Regions from separate parts of the Paenibacillus oryziterrae genome, predicted to be linked through region 2. Evidence: riboswitches for the same ligand, from Rfam matches in the RefSeq annotation. Region 2 holds a riboswitch; each other region holds the start of a gene.
The links. Region 2 has a riboswitch for cobalamin ahead of metE (5-methyltetrahydropteroyltriglutamate--homocysteine S-methyltransferase). Riboswitches for the same ligand answer to the same signal wherever they lie in the genome.
Positions count from the first base shown of each region.

Region 1 (7,810 bases), on a different contig from region 2:
CATATCCTGAAGCACAGTCTGATGGATCGGAGGGAGCTTATGACGTTCTTCCTCCAGAATATCCACCGACAACTGCAGGACGCTTAAGGGTGTTCTCAGCTCATGGGAGGCATAGGCCGTGAATTTTTGCTGCCGTGTAAACGCATGATTGATGGGCACCATGGCCCTTCCGGCCAAAATATATCCAATAGCTGTAGCTGCCGCAAGCAGGAGAATGGTGATCGCAATGAGGAGCATCTCCATCTCCTTTAGTAAATTTGCCTGCTTTGTAATTTCTTCACCCAGCAGGAGAACATGATTCCCCTGGTCACCGGCCGTCTTTCGCAGTACGGCATAAATGGTCTTTTGTTTACCAGAATCCTTTGTTAAATAGAAGAAGGATGTATTACTGTGAGCATCCAACTGCTGCTGATAGGACGGCAACAACAGCGGGTTGTCTCCCGCAGGTGACTGGGCGGTGATGGTCCAGGAGGTATCTGTTATGACAGCGAATTGGTCGCTTTGCAGATACTCCCATTCCATTCTGTGAGCGTCTGCCTGCCGCTGTTCTCGAATCTCCTCAGCATCATCAACTTGCGGCGATTGATTGAGCCACTCATCCAATGCCTTTTGACTAGCGGATTCCAGATTATGCCTCTCATCCCTGTGCATCACATCCGTCAGTACCCAATAGAAAGAAGCCGCCATGATGAGCAGAATCAATCCAATCATCGTACTGTAAAAAATGGTTAATTGCCTGCGGGTATTAGGTATCATCATGGTCAGCTCCGTTATCGATTAACCGGTACCCTCTTCCATGGACACTTCTAATCAGCTTCACAGTAAAGGGATCGTCGACTTTTTTTCGCAACAGCTTGATGACAGCATCAACCGCATTCAGAGTAACATCTGCGTCATTGCCCCACACATAATTGAGTATCCGCTCTCTGGAGAGCACAGTATTGGGATGACGAGCAAAAAACTCCAGCAATTGAAACTCGCGTTTGGTCAGAGTCAAGGGTACACCATCACGCTCTGCCTCCTGCGTATCAGGATTGAGCCGAAGACCGCTGACCGCATATCTTGTGGTATATCCCCGGGTCTGCTTTCTGCGGTCCAGAGATGTAATTCGGGCTAATAGTTCTTCGAAAGCGAAGGGCTTGATCATATAATCGTCCGCCCCTGTCAGAAGTCCGCTGACGCGATCCTCAATCTCACCGCGGGCCGTCAGCATCAGAATAGCCGTGTTGTCATTCAGACTTCGTTGCTGCCGGCATAGCTCCAGACCGGTTTTGCCGGGAAGCATCCAGTCCAGAATATAGAGATCAAATTCCGCGGTGGCAAAAAACATCTCCGCTTCTTCCGAATTGCGGGCCCATTCCGTCAGATGTCCTGCCAACTTGAGCTTGTACTGGATCATGTAACCAAACTTAGCGTCGTCTTCTACTAATAGAATGCGCATAATAGCCTGCTTTCTTAGTTCTTAATGTGTTTAGGTTATTTTCATTATAACGATTAAAAATGAAAAAATAATGAAAAAAAGCGCAACTTCCAGACTCTTGGAAGCCGCGCTATTCATTCTCAGAAAGGATGCTGGTGAAGGGAATTGAACCCCCGGCCTACGCATTACGAGTGCGTTGCTCTACCCCTGAGCTACACCAGCATAAAAAAACACATTTCCGTCAAACAAAAGAGATTATACAAGGCCGCGCTGAAAAATCAATCCTTTTTACCGGGCATCCGCAGCTTGCCTATTTCCACTAGTTCTCCAGTAGCTTGCGCTCTACGGCTTCAAGTTTGCTGCGGCTGGTGGATTCCTTGTCCCGGCGGTCGTCGATTTTGACAGAGGTCGAGACACGCTTGGCTCCGCCTGCAAAAGGGGACTCGTGCAGCGCCTCAACAGCCGCGAGAATACGTCCCAAAGAGCCCTCAATAATGGTCCCCATCGAGGTTAGTTCATACGTTATCCCCTCCACCTTCTCCAGCACACGCTGCATATCCGCTACATAACTACTGAGACTCGTGCTTCCTGTTCCAATCGGAATGACCGTTACTTCGGCAATAGCCATTTTGATCCCTCCTAAACCTTAAGTGTGGACTCTAGCGAGCCTATTCTATTGTATCAATTCCACTGTCTCCCCACAAACAGACCCAGTTATGGCTATACACGGGAGAGGAGAACCAGGACCAATGTACCCCCGAACAAGCGATCAAATTTTGGAGTGATTGTGGCATCTTTGCGGAGGTTTTATGAATCATTTTTGGCGGCTTCTCCTTCTTCCTGTGGATCAATTGTGGATTACCTGTGGACGGGCTGTGGATCAATTGTGGAGTACTTTCGCGAAGTCCGCATCCGGCGCGGATTTGTGAAAAACATGTTTACAAACACAATATATTGGGTTAATGTTATTCAACAACAACCAAATATAGTGGACACAGGCGCTTTAATTCGTTGATCGGATTTCAGCTTAATAGGGAAGTGCGGTGCAAATCCGCTGCGGTCCCGCCACTGTGAACCGGCTGCCCTCCGGCATTTCATGCCCAGGAGTGGACACCTCTGCAAGCAGAAACCACTGGGATGGCAACACGCCCCCGGGAAGGGGCTTGAAGAGGCCGGAAGCCAGGAGACCTGCCTGTATCCTTACGACACCATCTAATAATCCCTGCGGAGAACAGGAACGGTGTCCGAATGCGAACCAAATCAAGACAAGCCGCACGATCCGATGGGATTGCTGCGTTTACGCATACGGGCATTTCCTGCTTCCGCAGGAAATGCTTTTTTTATATCGAGAGGAGAACGGTACAATGACCTTGCTGGAGAAACGGTACAACGGCACACCAGATACCACGGAAGTTCTTTTGGAGGAAGTAGTCAGTCTGGGACGCGATATTATTGACAGCCTGGACCTGGATTTACTGCGCGAGAACGCCAATTTGAACGGAGAAAGCTTCTCCGGCAAGATGAGCAAGTTCGGCAGCGAGTACTCCAAATGGTACGCCCGTAACTTCACCATGCCGCCGCAGCTCGTACAGGCCATCGAGGACAATGTAGTATATGTGCATGACCTGGACCAATATGCCATCGGGACCACCAACTGCATTTTCATTCCGTTCGCCAAGCTGCTGCGTGAAGGCTTCAACACCGGGAACGGCAGTGTCCGCCCTCCTAATTCCATTATGACAGCGATGTCTCTGGTCGCGATTATTTTCCAGTCCCAGCAAAACGCACAATACGGCGGCGTATCAGCTAATATGCTGGACTATGATCTTGCTCCTTACGTCACCAAATCCTTCGCCAAGCTGTTCCGCAAGGGACTCGAGTATTTTGAAGAAGGACAAGCTGGCGACATTTCCGGTGATATCTCAATGAGCCGCAGCGACCTCGCGGAGCAGTATCCGAGAGCCTTCCGCTTTGCCCAAAAAGAAACCGAGAGCGAAACGCTGCAGGCCGCTGAAAGCATGATACATAACCTGAATACGATGTCCAGCCGCTCCGGCGGACAAATTCCTTTTACTAGCATTAACTACGGAACCTGCACCTCCCCTGAAGGACAGCTCGTCATCAGCTCCCTGCTGACGGCAACTATGAACGGGCTGGGCAGCGGCGAGACACCGGTGTTCCCGATCCAAATCTTCAAATGCAAACAGGGTGTCAACCAGCAGCAGGGCGATCCCAACTATGACCTGTTCCTGAAGGCTGCCGAGTGCTCGGCCCGCAGATTGTATCCGAACTTCGCCAATCTCGACGCGCCGCTCAACATGCAGTACTATGATCCGGCTGACCCGGATACAGAATTTGCAACCATGGGCTGCCGTACCCGGGTACTCGGTGACCGCTTCGGACGTAATCACTGCTCCGGTAAGGGCAATCTAAGTTTCAATACACTGAATCTTGTTCGGCTTGGTTTGGCCCATGGTACGGCCACTGGACGCCGCCTTGTCGCTGATGAAGATGGCTTCTACGATGATCTGGACTATTACATGGATATCGCATTAGAGGGACTTCTCCACCGTTTCCGGATTCAAGCCGCCCAAAAAGCCAAAGCCTCCGATTTCATGATGCGCGAAGGCGTCTGGGAAGGCGGCGAGACACTGGCAGCGGATGACCATGTTGGCGAGCTTCTGAAGCATGGCAGCCTGTCGATCGGTTTTATCGGAATGGCAGAGTGCATGAAAGCAATGTACGGCAAACACCACGCCGAGGACATGGATGTCCATGCCAAAGCCCTGGCGATCGTCCGCCATATGCGCGAATACTGCGACCGCAAGAGTGATGAGCTGAATCTGAACATCACCTTGTTCGCTACTCCGGCCGAAGGATTGTCCGGCAAGTTCACCAAGATTGACCGCAAAGTACTGGGCTCTATCCCTGGCATAACTGACCGGGAATATTATACGAATTCCTTCCATGTTCCGGTCTATTACGACCTGGCAGCTGCCCGCAAGATCAGCTTGGAAGCTCCGTTCCATGAGCACTGCAACGCCGGCGCTATTTCGTATGTGGAGCTGAACGGTAATGCCCGCAGCAACCCGGCGGCTTTTGTCAAAATCATCAAGTATGCCCTGGAGCAGCAAATCAGCTATTTCAGCATTAACCATCCGATTGACCGTTGCTCGAGCTGCGGCTATGAAGGCGTCATCGGCACGAACTGCCCATCCTGCGATGCCCATGAGGATCATGTGCATATCCGCCGCCTGCGCCGCGTGACTGGTTACTTGACCGGAGACTATCAAACCCGCTTTAATGCTGCCAAACAGGCAGAAGTAAGGGACCGGGTTAAGCATCTATGAACATTTGCGGATATTATCCGGAATCCATTAACGAGGGAGAAGGCATGCGGGCCGTGATTTTTCTGAGTGGGTGCCGCCATCGCTGCCCGGGCTGCTTCAATCCCGAGACGTGGAATTTTAATTTCGGGGATGTGTTCACACCGGAAAAGCAGTCGGAGATCATTGCCGAAATGGCTGCCAATCCGTTGCTGGACGGATTAACGCTTGCCGGGGGAGATCCCTTCTTCTCGGCAGGTGAGGCCGCGGAGTTCATCGAAGAGCTCCGGGCCACCCTTCCCGGGTTCCCCGTTTGGATCTACAGCGGATATACCTATGAAGAAATCACAGCAGTCACCGGCTCGCCGGAATATCGCCTGCTTGAGTTGTGCCAGGTCCTGATCGACGGACGTTTTATGCAAGAACTGAAAGACACCACTCTTCCCTACCGGGGAAGCAGTAACCAGCGAATTATCGACATCCCGGCCAGCCTCACGGCGGCGAATGTTGTTCTTTGGCAGCCCTCTGCACTCTAAGACATTAAAGTCATTGTAGTCATTTCGGGCTGCTTTTTCCGATCCTATAGTTCAATTTTTGATATTGAAAATTAATTCCATTCCAGAAGGGAAGCTGATCTTTATGCCTCAAGTCGTAGTGAAACCGGACAACCGCCAACTGGCCTTTGATGAAATTCGTCTCTCTGTCTATGCCGACCGTATCCTGAAAGGACTGGATCAGCTAAGCAAGGAAACACTCCTGCGCGGTGTGCAGTCCAAGCTGCGCCGGGAGCAGGTCAGCGGCGATGAAATCAGCAGTGCTTTTACAATGAGTGCCCTGGAGCTGGTAAGCAAAGAAGAGCCGGACTGGAAGTTCGCCGCCGCCCGTTCCCTGCTGACCTCCCTGTATAAGAAAGCTGCCGTGAACCGCCGTTACAAAGCTTACCCGGAAGAGCCTTACGGTGAGTTGTACCCACTGATTGCTGATCTGGTCAAAAAAGGAATCTACCGCGAAGAGCTCCTGACCTGCTACACCAAAGAACAGATCGCCGAGCTTGAAGCCAGTATTGATTACACCCGTGACCTGCTTTTTGACTACATCGGGCTGCTCACCCTCTCCGATCGCTATCTGGCCCATGACTTCGACGGACGCGTTATGGAGCTGCCCCAGGAACGTTATATGGTCATTGCCATGTACCTGATGCACCGCGAGCCGGAAGAGAAGCGCATGGCGCTTGTCAAAGAGGCGTACTGGGCGATGAGCAATATCTATATGACCGCAGCGACCCCAACCATGTCCAATGCTGGCAAAAAAGTCGCCGGGCAGCTCTCCAGCTGCTTCATCGACACGGTGGATGACTCGCTCGAGGGCATCTTCGATTCCAATACCGACGTGGCCCGGCTAAGCAAAATGGGCGGCGGTATCGGCGTCTACCTGGGTAAAGTACGGGCCCGCGGCTCTGATATCCGCGGTCATAAGAATACCAGCTCCGGCGTCATCCCTTGGATTCGCCAATTAAATAACACCGCCGTCAGCGTGGACCAGCTGGGCACGCGCAAAGGCGCCATCGCCGTCTATCTTGATGTGTTCCATAAAGATATTCTCGCCTTCCTCGATCTGAAGTTGAACAATGGTGACGAGCGGATGCGCGCACATGATGTGTTCCATGGCGTCTGCCTGCCGGATCTGTTCATGGAAGCCGTTGAAGCACGGGGACACTGGAACCTGTTCTGTCCGCATGAGATCAAGAAGGTGATGGGCTGGAAAGATGAGAATGGCCGGGCGCTGGGTCTAGAGGATTTCTACGATGAAGAGCTTGGACAAGGGGCCTTCCGGGAGAAATATGCCGAGGCCAGTGCGAATCAGGAATTATCCCGCATCACGGTTCCAGCCATTGATATCATGAAGCGGATTATGAAATCGCAACTGGAGACCGGCACACCGTATATGTTCTACCGGGATACGGTGAACCGGGCGAACCCGAACCGCCACGCGGGAATGGTCTTCTCCTCCAACCTGTGCACAGAAATCATGCAGAACCAGTCGGCAACGGTAGTAGAACAGGAAGAACTGGTGACTAAGGACGGTCAGACCCGGATCGTCATCTCCAAAATTCCCGGTGACTTCGTCGTCTGCAACCTGAATTCGATCCATCTGGCCCGTGCGGTTCCCGCCGGAGTCTTGGAACGTCTCGTGCCAATCCAGGTACGCATGCTGGATAATGTCATCGACATCAACAATATTGAAGTGCTGCAGGCACAGTACACCAACAGCCAATACCGCGCCGTCGGTCTCGGCACATTCGGCCTGCACCATCTGCTTGCCCTGAAGGGCATCCGCTGGGAGTCCGAAGAAGCCGTCGAATACAACAACCACCTGTATGAGCACATCAACTATCTGCTCGTGCGTTCAAGTATGGAGCTGGCCCGCGAGAAGGGCCGTTATCCGAAGTTCGCCGGATCCGACTGGGAGAGCGGTGCCTACTTCACCTCACGCGGTTATACCAGCGGAGAACAGGAAGGTAAATATGTAACCACCGAACAGTGGCGTGAGCTGCAGCAAGAAGTGGCCAGAGATGGAGTCCGCAACGCCTGGATGTTCGCCATCGCACCGAACGGCTCCACCTCGATTATTGCCGGTTCTACCGCCAGCATCGATCCGCTCTACGAGCTGCTCTCCTACGAGGAGAAGACAACCTACAAGATTGCGAACCCTGCGCCGGACCTTTCCGAGAAGACGATCTGGTATTACAAGACGGCCTTCCTGATTGACCAGAACTGGTCGATCCGCATGGCCTCCGCCCGCCAGCGCCACGTCGACCAGGGCCAAAGCTTCAACCTGTACGTGCGCCCGGACATCAAGGCCACGGAGTTCCTGGAGCTGCACCTGAACGCCTGGAAGGGCGGCCTGAAGTCGACCTATTATGTGCGCAGCCGGGCATTGACGATCGAAGAGTGCGAGTCTTGCGCAAGCTAAACGGTTCTTTACACTTTAAATTCCGGCGCTATATCCGCCACTACAAGGAATGTTTGGACTTCCGGTCGCTGTTATCCTCAGATTTCCTGAT
Region 1 is NZ_JBGJZO010000002.1:167,660-175,469, forward strand. It holds gene ACAN55_RS03170 (sensor histidine kinase) at 1-759, opposite strand, end outside; gene ACAN55_RS03175 (response regulator transcription factor) at 746-1,441, opposite strand; tRNA gene ACAN55_RS03180 (tRNA-Thr) at 1,571-1,642, opposite strand; gene ACAN55_RS03185 (MTH1187 family thiamine-binding protein) at 1,740-2,048, opposite strand; cobalamin riboswitch at 2,400-2,630, shown strand; gene ACAN55_RS03190 (anaerobic ribonucleoside triphosphate reductase) at 2,785-4,770, shown strand; gene nrdG (anaerobic ribonucleoside-triphosphate reductase activating protein) at 4,767-5,282, shown strand; gene ACAN55_RS03200 (ribonucleoside-diphosphate reductase subunit alpha) at 5,386-7,719, shown strand.
Region 1: it holds a riboswitch for cobalamin, as region 2 does, so the genes downstream of both, ACAN55_RS03190 (anaerobic ribonucleoside triphosphate reductase) here and metE (5-methyltetrahydropteroyltriglutamate--homocysteine S-methyltransferase) in region 2, are expected to answer to the same signal.

Region 2 (7,810 bases):
ATAACACATTTAAGCTTCCATTTAGCGCATCAGACGCCCGCTCCATGAGTGGCCCCTGCTCTATCTTTTTCTCCGCTCTCACACTTTCATCGGTCTGGTATAAACGAAGCTCCACCGTAGAGAAGGAGACATTCTGGTCAATATAACGCATTCTGCCCTTGATCTGCTCAATGGACTCCTGAATGGTGCCGAGCTCATTCGCAAACGCGACAAGATCGCTCGATTTGGTTGCTTTTTTCATAAATTCGGTATATTGGATTTCCATAAGCACTTTAGCTTTGAGGCGCGATTCCAGATCCACATATTCCTCCGATACATCCTGTCCCTGGATGCTGCGCTGCAGCGATTCATGCTTCACCTTCTCCAGGTTATTCAGGAACGGAGAGAATCCGGAAGCCGGAACCTTCAGGATAAACGTGCCTCCCTGCTCGTATTCAGACATATTCTCGGTAAATTCAATAATATAGCCCCCGGCCAACGTTACCAGATTACGCACTTCAGTCTGGGCCTTCCCATACTCTTCAACTTCCATGTTCAGATTGGCTTTGTAGATCAGCTTCTTGTTTAGTCCCGCCACCACGTCGCTTCCGGTAAATCCGGCACCGATGTTATTATTATTCGTTGCCGCATCAACGGCTGTGGCATCCTGACCTCCGCCTTTACTTTTACCATCGGCCTGTGCTGCGGGAGCCTCTTGCGCTGAAGTTGTTTCCACTACTCCTCCTGAAACCATCATATCCGTGGTATTCGCCATCGCTTTTTCCGCTGCACCAAAGTCAGCGCCGTTGCTTGCAGCATAATTCGCATCTGCGTTATTATCGTCCCCGCTACCGCAACCCGACAGCAGAATCATAGCCAATACCAGCACACTTAATCCATACAGACCCCATCTTCTCATTTCTTGACCTCCCCTGATTTTAACCATCTCAGCCGTCATTAAATAATAAGAGCGTATGAAACCTCTGCCGGAGTCTTCTATCTTTGTATGAGCGCCCGGCATTTGATATTTAGACGTTTCCAGCTGCTGGAAGGTTGCGCTAGGGAATCCAAAATTTCTCTAATTATCAGATGAACTCAATTGATTGAAAACGCTTCATTTAATTTAATTGGAAATAGATGGTTGCATAGAAATACCCTCATTTCCGAAGAAATGAGGGTACATCATTGTTGGACAAGCTCCACCTTGTCCAACGCTATTTATGCCGCCAACTGAATAAGGGAGGTGAACCCTAATGGCAAAAGACGTAGTATGCGAAGTAAGCTCTTGTTCACACTGGGCTGAAGAGAACAGATGCAGCGCCGATTCCATCTTAGTCGCTTTTCACAGCGCACTTGAAGCGAGTAAATAAGAAATAGATGGGAAGGGACCCTCCACGGTTCCTTCTTTTCTTATCCTCATTTTATCAACAGTGAGAATGATTATCAAGGATTAATTACTTACTGCCGCAACTTTCTCTCTGGCGATGACCGCAGCCTGCACCATATTCCGCAGTGCCGCCTCCGTCTCTTTCCAGCCCCTTGTCTTCAGGCCGCAATCCGGATTGATCCAGAACTGCTCCGGTCTCAGCACCCGCAGCGCCCGCTCAATATTCGCCGCCATCTCCTCGGCTTCCGGAACACGTGGGCTGTGAATATCATATACGCCAAGGCCAATGCCCTTGTCATATCCCTGTTCTTCAAATCCGGCGATTAATTCACCATGGCTGCGTGAAGTCTCAATCGAGATGACATCGGCATCCATGTCCGAAATCGGGCCGATCATCTCGTTAAATTCGCTATAGCACATATGTGTATGAATCTGTGTCGTCGCTTTGACTGAATTGGTTGCAATCCGGAAAGATCTCACTGCCCAGTTGAGATAATGTGCGTGATATCGTGCTTTCAGCGGCAGACCTTCTCTTAACGCCGGTTCATCCACTTGGATCATCAATATACCGGCATCCTCCAGAGCCTGCACCTCCCGACGCAGTGCAAGCGCAATCTGGTTAGCTACTTCCTCCCGGCTCAGATCATCCCGCACAAAGGACCAATTAAGGATTGTAACCGGTCCGGTGAGCATACCCTTCACGGGTAGTGTGGTCAGTGATTGGGCGTAGACACTTTCATTTACCGTCATGGGCTTAGTGAAGGTAATATCACCGTAAATAACGGGAGGCTTCACGCAGCGTGAGCCGTAGGACTGCACCCAGCCGCCTTGAGTAAAAAGATAACCGCCGAGCTGTTCCCCGAAAAATTCAACCATATCCGTCCGTTCAAATTCCCCATGCACCAGGACATCCAGCCCAAGCTTTTCCTGCAGGGCAATAGCGTCTGCGATCTGCTGGCGGATAAATCCATCATACCGCTGCTGGTTCCAGATACCTTTCCGCCATTTCAGGCGAGCCTGCCGGACCTCCGGTGTCTGTGGGAAGCTTCCTATGGTTGTCGTTGGAAGCAGCGGGAGCTTCCATTTCTCCTTCTGGACCATCAGCCGTTCAGCATAAGGCAGGCTTCGGCCGTCCGGGAGATTCTCCAGGCTTCGCACCTCTTTCGCCACCTCCGCGTTGGCCCGTTCGGGCAGGGCGCGGAAGACAGCCAATGCATCCCGGCTATCCTGAAATGAAGCGGCATAAATCCCGGGTTCAGATCCGAATGCTGTAGCCACAAGTGTAAGTTCAGCCAGCTTCTCTTCGGCAAAGGCCAGTGCACCCCGCAGAACCTGCTTCAGCTTGGTCTCACCCTTCACCGTTACCGGCACATGCAACAGACTGCACGAAGGCTGTAGAATCAGTCGCTGTGGATCGACAACACTCGCCAGCTTCTCTACCAGCAGCAGCTTGGCATCCAGATCAGACCGCCAGATGCTGCGCCCATCGATAATGCCAGCCCCCAGCCATTTGTCTTCCGGCCAACTGATTCTCAACAGGGCCTCAAGATTAGCACCACCGTCATGTACAAAGTCAAGCCCGATCCCCTGCACCGGAAGCTTCAGCAGTTCTTCCAGTGGTTCTGCAGATTCAAAATAAGTCTGCAGCATAAGGTTTAGCCCTGGAACCGAGTGTGATATCTCTGTGTAAATCGTCTGCAGCAGTTCAAGATCCTCCGAGTTTAGTCCGGTAACTATCGCTGGCTCATCCACTTGTACCCACGTTACACCTTCCTGCTCAAGTTCCTGCAGCAGCTGCACATATACCGGAAGAAATCTTCTGCAGATCTTCCCGATATCAGTTGGTGCATATCCTTTGGAGAGCTTCAAGAAAGTGAACAGTCCAACGATTACAGGCTTACCTTCAATTCCCGCCTGCGTTTTAGCGAACCGGTAAGCATCCAGCGGTTTATTCACAGTCAATTGCGGCTGAAGGCTGCCAAGCTCAGGAACGATATAATGATAGTTGGTATTGAACCACTTCGTCATCTCACAAGCGGCTGCTTCTTTACTTCCCCGGGCCATGGAAAAATACAGCTCAAGGCTCACCTCACCACCGGTATATCCGTATCGTTCCGGAATAATTCCGAGCATTACTGCCATATCCAGCATGTGGTCGTAAAAGGTAAAGTCATTCACCGGAATCAGATCAATGCCGGCTTCCTGCTGAATACGTAAGGTCTGAAGCTGTATGGCAGCCATCTCTGCAAAGAAACCTTCTTCGTCCAGACTCCCGGTCCAGAAGGCCTCAAGTGTTTTTTTCCATTCACGGTTCCTGCCAATTCTCGGATATCCGAGATTACTGACTTTCAGCTCCTGTGCCATCTGAATCTCTCCTCTTCTGATACTATTTTTGTTAAAAATGAAATATGTCCCTGTACAGCAAAAAGGCGTCTTTCCCGAAAAAAGTCATGGGGAAAGACGCCTGTCCATTTGAACGGCTAACGTCTAACACCTCCCTATCTCCCGTAGGTATTGCAGTGCTGTTGAAACAGGCAGGTCTCCTGGCTACGGCGTCCACGTTCCCGGCAGTCTTCCCGACAGCTTCATGCTGCCAGTGACTCTTCTTGCGGGGAACTCATCCGTTACAGTGGCGGGACCGCGTCGGCATCATACCGATCTTCCCTTTTAACCCCCGAAGCTTAAGGCAGCTTTCGGCAGGCACCTGTTTCCGTTATTGAATTAGGTTAATACTTAAAGTTTATACGTTTCATCTTACGGCAAGACCCGGCAATCTACAATAGATTGCCGGGTCTTTGGGTTATACCAAAACCTGATAGCCAGTTAGAAGAAAATAATATACACGACACCAGCCAGAACAATCCGGTACAGGGCAAAAGGCAGCAGTTTGATCTTGTTGATCAGCTTCAAGAAGAAGCGCATCGAAAGTAAAGCGAACAGGAACGCGCTGATAAAGCCTGCGATAAAGAAGGGTAACGCATCAAGCGTAAAGTACTGCCAGTTCTTGACCAGTGAGATCAGGCTGGCGCCGGCCATGATCGGCACGGCCATGATGAAAGTGAAATCCGATGCCGCCCGGTGGCTCATACCCAGCAGAACCCCTCCAGAGATGGTGGAGCCTGATCTTGAGAATCCCGGCCACAGCGACAAGCACTGAATGAGTCCGATACCCAGCGCCTGCCGGTATGTAATCTGATCGACACTCTCTGCCTTGACCTTCTTGGGTGCGAACCGGTCAGCAGCAAGCATGAATATTGCGCCGATAACTAGTCCGACGAGTACCGTTGATGTGGAGAATAAGTACTCATCAATGTAATCCTCGAGCACAAGCCCCAGCACAGCGGCGGGAATGAGGCCCACGATTACCTGTGCCAGCTTAAGTCGCCCGTCCGTTTCAACTTTAAGCTGACCTTCCGGTACAGCTTCTAATTCTCTGCGGCTGAACCTCTTCAGCCCGAGCAGATCAATAAACCTTTTCCGGAAAATAATAACGACCGCAAGTATCGAGCCCAGCTGTATGACCACCTTGAACGTGTTGGCGGCGTATTTTCCCAGGAACTCCTGGGACTTCAACCACATATCGTCCACAATAATCATGTGACCCGTGGAAGACACCGGAGCAAATTCAGTAAGACCTTCAACAATTCCGAGCAGGATTGCTTTGATAATCGTCAGCAGTTCCATGCCATCCCCCCATAGAGTCTGTTTATTATCTATATTGTAAACTCCATTTGCTATTACTGAGACTTTCATCCCCTTACATGATTAGACACGCAAAAAAACTGAGCGACGGACTGGGAGGAGCTGTTGATCGCCCCCAGTCCTTCACCCAGTCCTTCACCCGGTCAGCCTATCTTCCGTCCAGCAGATTTCCGAGACCGCCAAGAATGCTGCCTTCTTCTTTGCGTCCGGTGCTTCCGGCTGCAGATAGAATCCGTCCGGCCATCCGGCTGAAAGGCAGCGATTGGACCCACACCTTGCCTGGCCCGCGAAGCGTAGCAAAGAACAAGCCTTCGCCGCCAAACACAGCCGTTTTAATCCCTTTGACCATTTCAATATCATATTGAACTGACGAGGTCATGGCAACAAGACATCCTGTATCAAGCTTGATGACTTCACCAGGCTGCAAGGTTCTTTCCATGACATACCCGCCGGAATGGACGAAGGACAAGCCGTCACCCTCCAGCTTTTGCATGATGAAGCCTTCTCCACCGAATAGTCCGGCCCCGAGCTTGCGCTGGAATTCGATGCCTACGGATACACCTTTTGCAGCGCAGAGGAACGAATCCTTTTGACAGATGACTTTGCCGCCGTATTGCTGCAGATCGAGCGGAATGATTTTGCCGGGATACGGAGCTGCAAAAGTTACGCTCCGGCGTCCGTAGGAACCGCTATGCGTGAACAGGGTCATGAACAGGCTTTCTCCGGTCAGGAGCCTTTTGCCCGCACCCATCAACTTGCCCATAAGTCCGTCTCCGCGTGAGCTGCCGCTGCCGTCACCGAAGATGGTCTCCATCGTAATTTCAGGGTCCATCATCATAAAGCTGCCTGCTTCGGCAATTACACTCTCACCGGGATCCAGCTGTACCTCCACACATTGAATTTCTTCACCCATTATCACATAATCAATCTCGTGAGCGCTCATTTAAACATCCTCCTGTTCATAAATCATTCAACTTTTTAAATATACGGGCACTAATAGTTCTGGTTTCAAGTACTTTGAAAATCTATTGAGAGATATGTAAGAAAGCCTTTTTAATCCGCACTCGCAGTTGTTACATGACCGGTGTTTAGCGTAAGTACGTAAAAAGGCCAACCTGAACTTCCGGCTGGCCTTAATACTGAACATCCCCATTTAGGGGCGATTTGCTGAATTGGTTCACATTACTGTGCTATCCTGCGGCTTGACTAGTGCAGATTGAATCTTCGGCACTTTGCGCAGCTTCGGTCTTCCAAGTGAGGTCGTAAACGTGATTACGTATCCGGCAACCACGACCGCCATACCGGTGTACAGCGTCTCTTTCAGAGGCATATAGAAAAGTGACAATGCCAGAACGATGACATCCATCATTATAAATACAGTGCCTACCTTGATTCCTTTCCATTCACTGATCAGCAGCGACAAAATATCGTCACCACCGCTCGCCCCGCCGCTACGGAGTACCATGCCTGCTCCAAGTCCTGTAAGTATACCGGATAACAATGCCGCTAACGGCAAATTATCCTGAAGTGGAATAACCCATCCAGAGTAACGTTCCATCAGTCCATAAAAGAGGGTAAAAGCCCCCACTGAAATGAATGTGTTGCAGATGAATGCTTTTCCTTTATAAATCCAGGCGATCAGGAGTACGGGGATATCTAGAATTAGAATAGACAAGGATGGAGAAATCCCAAGTACATATTTGCCAAGCAGCGACAGTCCTACGAACCCGCCCTCGGTCAAATGGTTTTGATAATTAATGTGGTAATAAGTAAATGCAAGCAGCAATGTTCCAGACAAAATGACGGTTAGTCGAAGCAGAAAATCGGCTCCGTTGTTGTTTTTCCTCATACAGGTCTCCCCTTATCGTATATGGCGGCTAGACGTTCCACCAAACTCTACGACGGGTTGTACCAGAGGAGTTGCTCCTTCGCATACAATACTCCTTCCCTCGCAGAGGCGGTTTCGTCAATTAACGTTCGCACCTTCTACAGGGAAGCTAAGTATAAGACAGATCATAACGTTTCCAAATCGTCCTTTGGGGAATCGTCCTTCGGGGACACATGGTATCCTGATCCTTTCTCTAATTTATTTGTTCAGATTCCATTATACCACTAACAATGACTCTTCTTATACACTTTTGTGTAAAAAGAGAATAATCACCCGGAATTGCGCAGCAAACGGTTGACCGTCTCTCGCCGGACACCTATTAATTGACCGATCTCTTCCTGGGTTAAAAGATCCGTCAGTGTCGCACCAAGGGAGTAATCATTCAACCATTTCGTCAACAGCTCCAGCCGTTCTCCCGGTGTGCCGACAGTCAGGTGATCCAGACGCATCTGCATAAATCGCACCTTTTCCTGAAGCAGCATGGCGATTTCAAGTGCCTTACCCGGCTCCTCGCGCAACTGACGGTACCATTCCGCAGCAGGAATTATTTCCACCTCACTTTTCATCAGTGCAACAGCTGTTCCATGAGCTTCCTTGGGGGAAATCAGTGAATGGTGGGGAACGGTCTCACCGGGATACAGAATATTGAACAGAACAATGTTCCCATTCTCATGAAGTCTTGTTACCTTGAACAAGCCGCTCTTGACCTGATACAGGTACCGGCATTCATCTCCTTGTCTGAACAAGACCTCTCCCTTATGCAGGTTCATTGCGCCTTCTCCTTTGCCCATGTGAAATATTTATATTACAAAGTATACCGAAATAAACCACTAAAGTGGAGTTCTTCTGTAAAA
Region 2 is NZ_JBGJZO010000007.1:139,188-146,997, reverse strand. It holds gene ACAN55_RS10555 (DUF4349 domain-containing protein) at 1-898, opposite strand, end outside; gene ACAN55_RS10550 (DUF1540 domain-containing protein) at 1,233-1,349, shown strand; gene metE (5-methyltetrahydropteroyltriglutamate--homocysteine S-methyltransferase) at 1,430-3,730, opposite strand; cobalamin riboswitch at 3,883-4,089, opposite strand; gene ACAN55_RS10540 (undecaprenyl-diphosphate phosphatase) at 4,190-5,050, opposite strand; gene ACAN55_RS10535 (AIM24 family protein) at 5,217-6,011, opposite strand; gene ACAN55_RS10530 (YitT family protein) at 6,246-6,917, opposite strand; gene ACAN55_RS10525 (Crp/Fnr family transcriptional regulator) at 7,226-7,726, opposite strand.

Region 3 (7,810 bases), on a different contig from region 2:
ATTGCGCCCGGGTAATATACTCTTTCGGAGCAAAAGCAAAACCTGTGCTGCTTACCCCGTCCATAATTCCCTGTTTAACCGCGGTTTGAACGGCAACTGTCGCCCATGAAGAGATTAATTTCTGATCCGCAAACACGGGTGATACCAATACACGCTGTGTATACCGCGCTACGCTTGGACTTTTACCTTTACTGTAGCCGGTAACAGTCAGAGAATAGACCCCGCCCTTAACGCCGGCAGTAAATGCAGCTGTTCCATATACGTCTGAAGTGACACTTTGCGCACCCATTTGAACCTTAACCTGGGCTGCCGGAGTAACAACTGCCTTGCCGGTCTCCCAGTCCAGCATTGATTTCTGCACCTTCACTGTAAACGGCTTGCCGGCTGCCAGCTGAGCCGGTGTAACTGTGACGGAATCCACCAGCTGTGTTCCGGTGTCACCATAATACACGGTCAGCTGATCCCCGGACTCCAGAACAAACTCTCCCATCCCTACAGCAGGGAAAATCCATTCTCCCTGGCGGGACACGGCATAATTCCAGCCATCATAGCCGCCGTACAGACCTCCTTTAACACCTTGAATCCCTGATACATAATCACCGTAAGCACTGCTGGTCAGCTCAAGCGTAATTTTCTTGTCTGCTTTCAGCTTCTTTAATGCGTCCAGCGCATTTGCGGATGTTACATCGCCTTCAGCCAGAAGGCCCTGTGGACCTTCAATCACAACGGAAACCTGAACTTCAAGCGGCTGCTTCACCGGCTGCGGGAATGCATAAAACCGGCCTTCGCCTTTAACAAACAGCTGATAAGCCACGAGAGCCTGCAAAGCCTGCTCGGTTGCCAAAGCGTTGTACCCACCCGATAACGTGTGGGCAAATCCGCCATCTGTAGTACGGAAGCTAAGCAGACGATCCATCAGCTGATGACTGTCCTTCGTAAATTTCTGGCCGGCAGGATCCACGTTATTTGAGGTCAGCGCGATAATCGCCTGAGCGACACTCTCGCTGCTCTCCCCGTACCCGCCATGATTCTGCTGCTTATTGGACAGCCAGGAAACTGCACGGTCCACAGCGGCCTTCACTTCAGCTTTATCGAGGTGCGCAGACAAGGCTGTAAGTGTCATCGCCGTTACATCCGGATCACTGTCCCCAGTGGAGAGCGTAAAGCCGCCATCCGTGTTTTGTTTGGAGAGAATATGGCTCACCAGCTTATCTTGATTCCACTGTCCGGCGGCAGGCACGCTATAATGGCCTGAATCCAGTGCGAGCAGACTGTAGATCACTCCGTTAAGACCTTGATTGGTCATTCTGCTGTTATTGTAGATTTTCTCTACAAGATTATACCCGGCCAGATTTGTGGCATCGATGCCGGCTGCTGTTGCGGCGAGCACTCTGCGTGCGTAATCCGTAACATTGGTATATGTGCCTTTTTGAGTCTTCACTTCATTCTGCAGTCCGGTCAGGTAGCTATCCGGAAGAACGCTGCCGCTACGAACCAGAGCAATGGCCTGCCAGTCCGATTGAATTCCACGGCTTAGAACCGCCTGCTTGGCTGCAGTAAGAGCCTCTGCTGCTCCCGTTACTGAAACTGCTGTTGTGGTCTGCTCAGCGGCGGATACTCTGCCGGAAGGCACCAAGGAAGTACCGAGAACTGAAACGACCAGAAGCAATGCCATACTTAACATGAAATGTTTGAAAGATAAGATGCGTTTCATTATTTACCTCTTTTCTAATAGGTTTTTGAGAGCGGGGAAAAGGTTTTTGAGGGCCTTGAAAATAGTTTTGAGGGCCGTAAAAGCGGATGTCGTGCATCTAAGATGACGGCGACCGTCTTTTGGAAAATAAAAAAACCGCCCCTGACGGGCGGTCTCATATACTCATTGCGGGGCCAGACATGCTTCAGGCTTCAAGCCCGGACACGAAAGACCTATAACGCATGCTTCTGATTCTTACCCCCCGAAGAAAAGAAGCTGTCACCAAAAAGGCAGGTTTCCTGGCTTATGCCTCATCACTTCCCTTCGCCTTCCCGTTCCTTTAAGAAACAGTGGCCTATGAAGAGTTGCTCCGCATTTACAGTGGCGGGACCGCGCCGGATTGTGGACCGGACTTCCCTTTTAAGCAGACCCTGCTGGGGGCCCGCACCTCTTTTGATAAATATATATAATTTTAATATCCATAATGATAACTAGTAATCTCCCCTATGTCTATAGGGAAGCTCTTGGGATGCCGTCTTGCAGGTCTTTAATTACAGGGTTAGCTGCTTCTCGTAAGTATGAATCTTGCCCGCAGCGTCAGTGAAGGTTAACGTAACCTCCCACTCTCCTCCCCCGGTAAAATAATCCCCCTTCGCTTCATACATGTACTTGTCAAACCCTTCATAGCCATAGGGGTCAGGGCCTCCTCCAAGTGATTTTAGCTTAATAGATGCAGAGGTACCCTCATCACCGCCAGGAATAAGGACGGCTTCTGCTTCGGTGGGAGCCTCATTTCCTGTAGGCAGCCATACATCCATCCGCAGTGTCTGCCCGGAATTCTCATCGAACTCAATCCTCATAGACATATGAGCCGTATCCCCCATCACATGCCAATAGACCGGAGAGGCAACAAACGATTGGGCTGGAGGGGAAGTACCTGACAACATCCCCGCCAGAATAATAGCAGCAACAGCCAATATAATCTCCAGACGGATGGCTTGTATAAAGCCTCTTGGAATAACATCAACTTCTGCACCGGTTTTCTCAGCGAGCTTCTGATTCATCCTTGGAATCAACACCAATCGGTGTAGAGCGGCAATAACCAGAATCAATAAAGTGATAAGTGATTTAAGCAGAACCAGCTGCCCATATGGACTGTGGATTAGTAGCCCCCAGCTCCCGAGCCTGAATAAGGCCAAGAAGATCCCGCTTACGGCAACAGCAACAACCGACGGTAATGCAATAGCGGAGAAACGAAGGATAAGCTGATTTAGCCGGGAATAGGTTATCCCTGACTTCTCTCTGCCATGTATAACCGCGAGCAGCCCGCCTACACCGCCGAACCAGATAGCAGCAGCGCCGATATGCAGAATTTGGGCGGGGACGGCAAACATTCTGGCCGCATCATCTCCCGCCGCATGGCCTGTCAAAGGAAATAACACGATAAGCATAATAACTGCTGCAACCTTCACCAGAAGTGCTGGAAAGGATGTCCCCCCTGATCCCAGCGCCGCCAATACCAGGAGTCCAGCGGCCGCAGGACGCAGCCATGATGCGGTTCCGGCAAAGGTGTCTGTAATCACATTCAGCCACACTTCCGCATAACTTCCCGTACCCGGACCACCTAGCTCATGGGCTAGTGTACCCGTATGCACTACACCGGAGATAATAAAGATGAGGAAAGCCATAATGTATAGAATTCGCTCATTCCGGAGCGAGAATAAGGCAGGCAGGTTATATTCGCCATTCCCCCAAATTCCATACCGGAACAGGATAAAACCAGTGGCAGTGATTGCTGCCAATATATCTAATACGCGAATGAATTTCTCTAGCGCACCATACGAAACAACACCCTCTTCTGCCAATGCTCCCTTTTCAGATCCCGTATTATTTCCTGCCGCCGCAGTCTGCAAATTGCCCGCAGCTGGCGAAACTGCTGATGGTTCTGCCGTTACCGGATTTGGCGACGCACTGGGTGCGGAGCTGGGTGCAGCACTGGGTGCGGCACTCACCGTTACACCTCCCGCAGTTGTTGTGCCTGAGGTTGTGCCTGTTGTTGTACCTGTTGTTGTGCCTGTTGCAGGCACCTCTGTTGCCGCCGGATCTTCGGCGATAGTGAAACTAAAAGAGCCCTCGGTGACATGGGTATCCGCAGCAAGCACCCGGTAGCTCACGCTATACTCTCCTGCTACCAGATCAGGGATCTGATAGATGAACCAGTTGTCTTTTTCCGTACCCGGCTTGCCGTCAATCTTTCTTCCGGTTTGATCTTTTACCGTGATACTGCTAATGGAGGCATCAAATTTCTCACTATATTGAATTTTGATTTCGGCAGGTGATTGTTTAAGTATGGCATCGGCTGAAGGAATCGTCTGCTTCACCTTGGCGTGGGCACTAACCGGGGACGGGAGCAGAAATACAGCAATCATCAGCAGGATCAAAAGTGGATACATTCGTTGCTTCATCCGATTTACCCTCCTAAGCGGCTTACACAAATTATGATCGAACTTCTCTTTATAACCCCATTATAAGTGACATTTATCACACTTGCTGTGAATTTTATGTGTCCCGCTCCATACAAAAAACACTCCTGAAGCTTCAGGAGTGTCTATACATCGATTATATAATCAATCGGTTGGTTCCGGTGTTGCGCTGTCATCGTCTGCCGAATTTGTGTCGTCAGTAGCCGGTGATGCCGAAGGTGCAGGTGAAGAGGTTGGTGCGGCCGATGGTTCAGCCATTAGTGTGAGTGTGTAACCCTCGGCTTTGATCAGACTTCCTTTGAGAAGAGCGGCTTTAGTTTCAAGTACGACCTCTGCTTGGAAAGGCAAGTTTGGTGTTGCCGGCAATGCCGTAGCAGTCTCCGTAGATGCAGTGTTGCTGCCACCTCCCTGGGCTGAATCAGTCACTGCAACCGAACTAGTCGCTGTAACAGAATCAGTCCCTTCAGCGGAATCAGTCACTGCAGCGGAATCAGTATTCACCGCTGTTTCATCACTCTCCGGAGCAGCACTTGAAGGTGTTTCCGTCACAGTGCAGGACTTCGTCACAGCAGATACCCTATAGGATTCCGAGACACCGCCCGAAGACTCAACGCTTACCTCTTCCGGGTTAAACAATTCACAGTCAGTCGCTACAGCGAACTTGAACAGCAGACTGCTGCCCTCTCCTTCACTTGTACGGGTGTCCAGATATACAGCAGCCATATCAGTAGTTGGCTCTGAGCCTACACCCGCAGTTGGTCCAGGACTTGTCTGCGGCAGAGCTGTATCTTTCCCCCCTGAACCCAGCACATTGATCAGGATAAGTGTAATCAGCAGGATTGAGACTAAGAGCATGCCGGAGATCATCAGTTGAAATCGGCTCCGTTGTATCCACCTTGCCAAGGGTGAGGACAGCTTGGACCGGATTTCACTGTACACATTTTGCAGGGCAGGGCCTGCTGCTGCGACAACATTTTTGCGGAAATCACGATTCTTGAAAGCTTCACGGTCATGGGTCAGGAAGTATTTCATGATCGCCCGGCGATATTCCGGCTGCAGCTTCTTGCTTGAAATCATAAACAGAGGGTTGCCATCCGACCAGGCCAGAAAACGGTACATCGTCTCTTCCTGAAACCCGGGTTTGCTCCGGATCAGCTCGAACAGCGCCGCATAATCCAGCGGACCTCCCTCACGGCTATTGCTGTAATAAAAAGCCAAGGGAAGCCGGTCAAACGGCTCTACCTGATTACTTGCCTTCAGCCACCGCCTGCCGAGTAGCTGTACGTCATCGAGCTCCTGTGGTGTCAGCTCAGCAAACAGCTCGACATCCGGTTTCTCTTCTCCGAACCAGCGGTATGCAGCCCGGAGCACATTGGCTTTACGTTTGCTCACATAATCCAGCGGCGGACTCCATTCCGTCACCCCTGATGGGAAATGTACAAAGGGCAATTCGAGCAGTTGTTCCTGAGTAATATCTTCGAGTGACAAGTTCTGGAGCAAATAACGGTCCGCCGCCGAAGCCATAGTCTGCAGCAGTATCAAGGTTTCCGGAGATACCCCAGAGCCCTTGCGCCGTTCTTTTTCCACTCTTTGCACCGTATCGTGAACAGCAGCTACAGCAGTGACTGCTTCCTTCTCCAGCTTCAGCTTCTCCAGCAGATAGTCTCTCACAGCATCCTTCACAAAAGGCAGCTGCAGTGCTTCCGGCAGGAAGCGGCCCCAATTGACCACAAAGCTCATAATATCCGCGGCCCGTCCTGCTGCTCCAAGCCGTGCTTCCACATAGGGCTCAAACAGCGCACCCCGGAACACCGGCTGCGACAGTAGCCTCGTGAAGAAGGCTCTGCCCAATTCATCATCGCTCTCGATAATGCTGTAAGCCGCCTTGACCACATCATCCTGTCCTGCCGCCTGGCTGTTCAGCATTCCGTTGATGAAATAATCGACGATTTTGCCTTTATAGGTGTGGCCCTTCAGCGAAAAATACGCCTTGAAGCTGTCCATAATGGCCGGAACCAGGATGCCCTTTTGCCGGATAAGATCAAATTCACGGTCAAACCGTTCCAGAAACAAATCATTCAGCCTGACTTTGGAATCAAGCGCACCCTCCGCTTTCAGGTAAGAGAGCAGCCCGCTAAGCACGGAGATTTTATTGTCCTCGTAAAGGGCTTCATTTCCCTGTTCAATTTCATAAAATACCGCCAGTTCATTGTATACGGCAAGCGAGGTGCTGCGTTCTCCGTCCCGGCCCTTCAGCATCTCCCCGGAAAAGGACGCAAAGTCCTCCAGAGATGATACATTCGTATGAAGCGCATTCCAGGCAAAGTCGGCATAGGGCTGGCGTTGCGCTCCAAAGTCAACATTCGCGGTACGTCCGGACGCCAGATCAATAATAAAATCCTTCTCGATGCTGCGGTCACCCGGGCGCAGTGAGCCTTTCTCCACAAAGGTTATATGGATATATTTACGGCTCTTGGGCTCGTTGGCATACGTGATGACACCCAGCCTCCGGCGGAATTCATAGGGAAGCGTGCGGAACAGCACCTCCGTCAGCTCAGCGGCGCGGATAGACAACTCGCTAATCGGCACATCAAGTGTGATATAGATTTTCTTCTTGCCCGCTACAGCAGTCATCACCGCTTGAAGCAGGTTTTTGAACAAGACTTCATCGATGCCGAGCGAGTTCAGCACTGCAGCCGGCTCCCGGCCCCTTGTACTTCTGTCTACTGGAATCTCTGAAAGCTCGGGTAAAACGGCTCCTGGCTCATCCTTCAGCTCACGGGCAAAGTCGGCATGCAGCCAGTCACTGTAGCGGTGTAGGATTTCATCCCCTCTGGACGCCGGAACGATAAAGTTATGGGCGAAAAAAGCGCTCCGCTGTCCAGTGAAATCCGTTGCTTGATAGCTGCTGCTGCCAATAACCGTCTCACCAGTCTCTGTATGGAACAGGTGAAGCGCGGCGGGATACTGCGACTCATCCTTCTCCCCGCGGGACGAAAGCTCCGCCGGAGCATCATAGAGGCAGAAAGGATGCAGTATTTTTTTAATAAAATTATTGTCCAGTCCTTCAGACTTCGCTACAGTGTCAAAGCCTTCGGTGGCACGGTAAATCCCCCGCCGCTCGCGGGTATACATCTGCTGGGTGATCAGCGGGGCTTGCGATCTATTCACTGGCCGTCGCTCCCCTCAATGAAGCCCAGCTTGTGCAACAGCCAGATGAATGGCTCATCCACGCGTATCGGGCTGACGACCCCCTCCACCTTCTGATTCACCGGGTTGCTTCCCAGAGCGGATACGGCAAAATAAGCGGTATTCGAAAAATACACATCCATCGTATCTTTAAACGGACGGTCTACCTTAGAAATGAAGCGGCTGATCTCGCCGTCAATGTTATGGAATTCGTCCAGATTCAGACTTTTGCGGTGCACATAATTGTTGAACACATTGCTGTTGGACTTGATATAGTCGCCGTCATTATCCTTCAGCGAATGGAGCATATCGCTTTTGGTCAGCACTACAGCAGTTGGGATATCCGTTCTGCTCTTCTCCTGATAGGCAATGAAATCCCCGAACATCGTCAGTACCACGTCACGCGGTTCATCATACTGCGAAACCCATTCCCCCGGGCGGTCCC
Region 3 is NZ_JBGJZO010000008.1:85,041-92,850, reverse strand. It holds gene ACAN55_RS11200 (S-layer homology domain-containing protein) at 1-1,714, opposite strand, end outside; cobalamin riboswitch at 1,966-2,160, opposite strand; gene ACAN55_RS11195 (copper resistance CopC/CopD family protein) at 2,245-4,158, opposite strand; gene ACAN55_RS11190 (GAP1-N2 domain-containing protein) at 4,321-7,347, opposite strand; gene ACAN55_RS11185 (TRAFAC clade GTPase domain-containing protein) at 7,344-7,810, opposite strand, start outside.
Region 3: it holds a riboswitch for cobalamin, as region 2 does, so the genes downstream of both, ACAN55_RS11200 (S-layer homology domain-containing protein) here and metE (5-methyltetrahydropteroyltriglutamate--homocysteine S-methyltransferase) in region 2, are expected to answer to the same signal.